DNA from 2 places in the Vibrio gazogenes genome. Region 2 is predicted to be linked to the other one. Evidence: riboswitches for the same ligand, from Rfam matches in the RefSeq annotation. Region 2 holds a riboswitch; the other holds the start of a gene.
The links. Region 2 has a riboswitch for cobalamin ahead of MKS89_RS14600 (TonB-dependent receptor domain-containing protein). Riboswitches for the same ligand answer to the same signal wherever they lie in the genome.
Positions count from the first base shown of each region.

Region 1: it holds a riboswitch for cobalamin, as region 2 does, so the genes downstream of both, MKS89_RS20095 (cobalt-precorrin-8 methylmutase) here and MKS89_RS14600 (TonB-dependent receptor domain-containing protein) in region 2, are expected to answer to the same signal.

Region 1 is NZ_CP092588.1:991,861-995,289, reverse strand. It holds gene cobA (uroporphyrinogen-III C-methyltransferase) at 1-649, opposite strand, end outside; cobalamin riboswitch at 970-1,164, shown strand; gene MKS89_RS20095 (cobalt-precorrin-8 methylmutase) at 1,324-2,004, shown strand; gene cbiD (cobalt-precorrin-5B (C(1))-methyltransferase CbiD) at 2,001-3,137, shown strand; gene MKS89_RS20085 (cobalt-precorrin-7 (C(5))-methyltransferase) at 3,134-3,429, shown strand, end outside.
Region 2 is NZ_CP092587.1:3,288,547-3,291,975, reverse strand. It holds gene trmA (tRNA (uridine(54)-C5)-methyltransferase TrmA) at 322-1,431, opposite strand; cobalamin riboswitch at 1,570-1,792, shown strand; gene MKS89_RS14600 (TonB-dependent receptor domain-containing protein) at 1,833-3,429, shown strand, end outside.

The sequences.
Region 1 (3,429 bases), on a different replicon from region 2:
GCTGGGCAATATTGGCAACAGTGCCCGTGACCACTTGCTGATTGTCCCGGCTGGCATAACGAACCACAGCCGCCGGGGTACTGACCGGTTTACCGCCATCCATCAGTTGTTGACAGATATGCTTGATTTGGCTCATGCCCATGAGAATCACCAGCGTTCCGTCCAGTCTGGAAAACTGTGTCCAGTCGAGCGGATCTTTCCCCTGTTGCAAATGGCCGGTGACTACATGAAAAGACGACGCACAGTCACGATGTGTGACCGGAATTCCTGCATAGGCGAGTCCGCCAATCGCTGAACTGATACCGGGAATCACTTCAAATGCAATATCGAATGCGGCCAGTGCTTCGGCTTCTTCGCCGCCGCGGCCGAACACGTAAGGATCACCACCTTTCAGCCGCACCACATTGTGCCCCTGCAACGCAAACTGGATCAGACAGTCATTGATATCATCCTGAGGGATCGGGTGATAATTAGGCAGCTTACCGACATTGATCATTTTGCAGTGGGGTGGTGCTTCTTGCAAAATTTCATCGCTGACCAGACGGTCATAGACGATCACTTCTGCCTGACGGATACAGTAAAGTGCTTTCACGGTCAGCAATGTCGGATCGCCCGGACCGGCACCTACCAACCATACTTTGCCTTTCATCGTCTTACCTCATGTTGATTCATTGGTCGGAGTGACCGTTACGCTGATTAAACGATTCGTTTATTGAGCATTTCGCTTATTGAACACTTCGCTTATTGAACACTGCCCGTCAGAAAAGATCGTTGATCCAGAAGGGGGTTATATGCCAGCAATGAATATTTTTTGGGAAGGTGATGGACTGCTGAGGAATCAGCATTGCTTTGGTTATGTGACGATAAATTGATGATTATCAATGTAATCTGGCGTTGTTATGTCAGGGTGTTGATACGAATAAACATCATTGCTTTGATGCGAATCCGTTATCCAACACCTCTTAACATGATGCTTTGCAAGCGTTTGATATGAATGAATCGCAACATATTGAGGTGACTTGGAGACGGCCGGAAGTGAGGTGAAATTCCTCCACAGCCCCCGCTACTGTAATGCTGACGACCTGATTAAACCACTGTGCAAACGGGAAGGGATCAGGAAGGTTGACGCGAAGTCAGAAGACGAGTCAAAGCAATTCCGTAACTCCTTCGGTGGGAAGCGAGTAAGGTGCAGTTTCCAAATCGTCGATTTGGGGGCGGTTGCTTTATACCCGCAATTCACCAGTAAAACAGAGCTTGGTTCAACCGGTCTGGTTAAATCTTGCTCAGTGAAACCTTTTTTGTAAAACAGGTGATTGGTGGGATATGAAAGCGAAGCAAAATCAAAACATGACAACAGGGCCGCAAGCGCCGTCATTTATTCAGCAACCTCAGCAAATCGAATCGACCAGTTTCGAGATCATTGATCAAATCATCCAGACTGACTTTCCGACCTATCGTTTCCGCCATCCGCTTGAGCAAAAAATCATTACCCGGGCGATCCACACCACCGCCGATTTTGACTGGCTGGAGATCTTAAAATTCTCGCCAACGGTTCTGACCGGGCTGCAAGCTCAGATTGCGGCTGGGTGTGTGTTTTATACCGACACCACCATGGTGCTCGCCGGGATGAATAAATCACTGCTCCGTCAATTCGGCTGTGAAGTGCGCTGTTATATTGCCGATCCGGATGTCGCTGCGATAGCGAAAGCACAGGGTAAAACCCGGTCGATGGTTGCGGTAGAAAAGGCGTTGGCTGAAAGCGACGATGCGGTGTTTGTTTTCGGCAACGCCCCGACGGCACTGTTTCAATTATTGCAAAGTGCCGGAGCAAAGCGGCCTGTCACCATCGGCGTTCCGGTGGGGTTTGTCGGTGCGGCTGAATCAAAACAAGCCCTGTATGACAGTGATTTCCCTTTTATTACTGCGCTGGGGCGCAAAGGCGGCAGTAATGTTGCCGCCGCGATTGTTAACGCGGTGCTGTATGACATGCAGGAGGGACGATGACTGAACCGACGGCTCAGGATCTGGTCTGGCATCGCGGTAAAGCATATCGCAAAGGCTATACCACCGGCTCGTGTGCGACTGCGGCTGCGAAAGTCGCGGCACTGATGCTGCTGCGTCAACAATGTATTGATCAAGTCTCGATTGTGACACCGTCCGGTGTTCCACTGCATCTGAGTGTTGAAGCTGCGACTGTCGCGCAGTCTCAGGCTGTCGCTGCGATTCGCAAAGATGGCGGGGATGATGTCGATGCGACGCATGGCATGTTGATTTTTGCCCGGGTGACACGCAATTCCGGCACATCGATTGATATTACGGGAGGCGAAGGCATCGGCATCGTCACACGTCAGGGCGTTGGTTTGCCGGTCGGTGCAGCGGCCATCAATAAAACCCCGCGCCATACGATTGAACAAGCGGTGCGTGAGGTTATCGGGCCGAACCAAGGCGTCACGGTTGAGATTTTCGCACCGGAAGGTATTGAGCGAGCCAAACAAACCTACAATGCCAAGCTGGGCATTGAAAATGGGATTTCGATTATCGGCACAACCGGCATTGTGACGCCAATGTCTGAAGAGAGCTGGAAACGCTCGTTAGCCATTGAACTGGAACAGAAAAAAGCCCAAGGTCACCGCCGGGTCATTCTCGTCCCGGGCAACCATGGCGAACGGTTTGTGCGTCAACAGTTGCATCTGAATCACGAGATGGTCGTCACCATGAGTAATTTTGTCGGCTACATGTTGCAAGAGGCCTGTCGTCTTGAGTTCGAGCAGGTTCTATTAGTCGGGCATATCGGCAAGCTGATTAAGATTGCTGCCGGGGTTTTTCATACCCATTCGCATGTTGCCGATGCGCGTCTGGAAACGCTGGTTACCCATTTGGCATTGCTGGGGGCACCGAATGCATTGCTGCAACAAGTTTATGCTTGCCTGACCACAGAAGAAGCACTGGTACTGATTGAACAGCATGGCTATCAGGCCGTTTATACCGCGCTGGCGCAGCGGATCTGTACACGGGTTGCGGACATGCTGCGTTATGCCAGTCACCCGTTTTGTTGCGATGTAGTGCTGTTTTCTTATGACAATCAGATCTTAGGCTGTCATCGTCCGATTGACACAATTTTGGAGGATTACCAATGATTTATGTGGTTGGTCTCGGCCCCGGTAAAGATGACATGCTCACGCTGGCTGCGCGTCAGCTCATTGACCGTGCTGAGGTGTTGGTCGGTTGGCCGAGACTATTGCAGCTGTTTCCTGATTTTCAGGGTGAAAAAATAGCAATGTCGGGCAGTATCGACCAAGCCATGCAATTTCTGGCTGAGATTTCATCCCGTCAGGTGGTGGTGTTGGCATCGGGCGACCCGATGTTGTTTGGGATCGGTAAACGTATCTGCCAGCATTTTCCGCCCGCTCAGCGGCAAGTCATTCCCGG
Region 2 (3,429 bases):
ACGTTAGTGATTTTAGTGTAAATAGAGTGTCGTCATTTCAGTTTAGGGGAAGTGGACATGATCAAGTGAGCTAGTTGCCGATCTTAAGCAGGTTTGTTGATAGTGGTTTTTCATTTAGATAAGAGGCAGCATGTAGCTGCCTCTTTTTATATTTTTTGCTATTAGTAAGTATGCATTCAGTACTGGTTATATCTGTACATTCCCTTAAGTCCATTAAAACCTTATGTTTAATAGTTAGCGGGATACAGAGAGTTAAAACCTTCCCGTACCCCAAGCCGTACCATAGGCGATTCTTACCATAACAAAAAATCCTTTAAGTCCTTATTTAATGCGCTCTAACATCACACCTGCTTCCATATGGTGGGTGTAGGGGAACTGGTCGAACAGCGCGAAGCGAGTAATGCGGTGCGTTTCACTCAGAACGGCCAGATTTTCCTTGAGGGTTTCCGGGTTACAAGAAATATAAAGAATTCGAGGATATTTCTGCACCATCTTACAAGTATCGATATCCATACCTGAGCGCGGTGGATCGACAAAAATCGTGTTGCATTGGTAGCTACTGAGATCAACGCCAGCATCTTTCAGGCGGCGGAACTCACGCTTTCCTTCCATAGCTTGAGTAAATTCTTCCGCGGACATCCGGATGATTTGTACATTATCGATATGGTTGGCAGCAATATTGTATTGCGCAGAGTCGACCGAAGGTTTCGCCAGTTCTGTTGCCAGCACACGGTTGAAATTTTGCGCCAGAGCGAGAGAGAAATTGCCATTCCCGCAGTAGAGTTCTAACAGATCGCCCTGACTGTCACGGGTGCAGTCAACCGCCCACGCCAACATTTTTTCCGCAATACGTCCGTTGGGCTGAGTGAAACTGTTTTCAACTTGCTGGTAGGTGTAGGTTTGACCATGGACGGACAGTTTTTCAACCACGTAATCGCGATCTAAGACCATCTTTATTTTTCGCGCCCGGCCAATTAAATTCAGGTTGAACCCTTGTTGACGTAATGTCTCTTTCAAGGTTTGTGCGGCTTGCTGCCACTGTTCGTCAATCTGACGATGGTAGAGTAGTGAGACAAGAATTTCGCCGCTGAGTGATGATAAAAAATCAACCTGAAACAGCTTATGGCGCAGGATATCGTTATCACGAATCTGTTCGAGCAAAGCTGGCATCAGTTGATTGATCAGTTGGCTTGCTGCCGGAAACTGATCGACCCGATATTTCTGGCGAGTTTCCTGATCGAACATGATGTAGTAGAGGTCATTCCCTTCATGCCAGACACGAAACTCCGCACGCATCCGATAGTGTTGTTCCGGTGATTCAAACACGGTCAGTTCTGGCATTTGAAATTCAGAGAACATCTCAGTAAGCCGAGTGACTTTCTCTTTTAGTTGATTCTGGTAGCGTTCGGGATTTACATCAAGAGTAGCCATCGTATTACCTTACAGAGCGAACAGTTAAAGAGCGCAGATTTTATTCGATTCCATCATGATGTCCAGTCTGTTCGCCGATCCGCAAGAATTTTTTTCATACATACCGTAAATATCATCTGGACAAGGGTTAGGTAGGCCAATACTATCGTGCCAGTTGGTACCCCCAGTGACAACGAGTATGCATTTGCTGGGGTGTTGAAAAGGGAATCTGGTGAAAATCCAGAACTGACGCGCAGCGGTAAATAGAAGACAAGATCTCAAAAGACACTGCACCAGATGTGTGGGAAGTCGAGATTTTGGCGGTTATCTCAGGGTAATCATATTCTTAAGTCCGAAGACCTGCCAGCAACTGGGAGAAGACAGGTATCCCAGTCAGATTAACGCGAATTCAGGATATAAAAATGAAAAAAACAGTTTTAGCGATAGCAGTGGTATCGCAGCTCCCTTGTGCTTTCTATTCTTATGCAGACAGTTCAAATGCTGACACGATGGTGGTGACAGCGAATCGGTTTGAGCAAAAAATAAAAGAAACTATTGAACCAGTAGAAGTTATTACTAAACAAGATATTAATGCTATTCAAGCAACATCGTTGGTAGATGTACTAAAACATCTACCTGGTGTCCAGATTGCAAATCAAGGAGGGCTTGGGCAAAGCGCTGAACTTTATTTACAAGGACGTTCATCTAGTAATACCTTGTTCCTTTTAAATGGTATTAGGATCGGTAGTGCCACCTCTGGATCAACAGATCTATCTGCAATTCCACTGAAAGGTATTGAGAGGATAGAGGTACTTCGAGGCCCTCGAGCTGCCGTTTATGGCTCCGATGCAGTCAGTGGTGTTGTTAATCTGATTACAACAGCATCGCCGAGCAACCGTTCAGGCGTATCAGCATCGGTAGGAAGTAATAAATACTTTGATACAAATGCTTATTTTTCTGTGGCGGATGATGTTAGTTGGTTAAACATGTCTGTAACTCATCAACAGAATGATGGTTTTGATGTAAAGACGAATAGTCCAAATATTCATGATTCAGATAATGATGGGGTTCTCTCACAATATATATTGGCTGATGTGGGGAGAAAACTATCAGACTCATTAACCCTAAAATTGAATGGGTATTACCAGCGTAAAAACTCAGATTATGATTATGGACAATCATCGAATGGAGCTGATCAGACAGATAGTGATTTATATAATGTCGGCTTGATTACAGAGTATAAAGTAGATCCTAGTTATCAAAGTCACTTGACGGTAGCAACGAATCAGGATTCGGCTGAATTCCATGGGCAAGGAGCAACACCAAATACGATTAGTACCAACCGAGACTCATTTTCATGGGATAATCGATATAAGTTAAATCAAGTGCTTGTCGTTACTGGTGGTTTCGACTGGTATCGTGATCGTGTTGACAATGGTTCGATTGAGTACCTCAGTGATAAACGAAGAAATACTGCTGGCTATCTTGGCGGATATTTATCTTTAGGAGACTTTTCTGCTGAAGGAAATATTAGACGGGATAAAAATAGTGCTTACGGTTATGTAACGACTAACCAAATTGCCTCGGCATATCGTTTATCGGATGATCTGCGTATTACGATGAGTTATGGGGAATCCTTTAAAGCGCCAACCTTTAATCAACTTTATTGGCCGACCCAATGTTTTGGATCCGGTGGTTGCTACTCCGGGAATCCATCTCTTGTTCCTGAAAAAACAAAGACGAGTGAATTAGCATTTGAAGGGACTTATTATGGGGCGGAGCTTCGTCTGGCAGCCTATCGAAGCCGCGTGAAAGATATGATCGATAGTCTCTCAAATGAAAATGTGGATAGAGTCGATATACAAGGGATGGAGTTTGTCTCAAAATTTGAAACAGGGAGTTTGTATCACACCGTCGTATACGATTTTCTGGATGCTAAAAATAGTTCAACAGATAAGCAGCTCAGACGTAGAGCAAGACATAGTGTCAAATGGGATACTGAATATCTATATGGAGCAT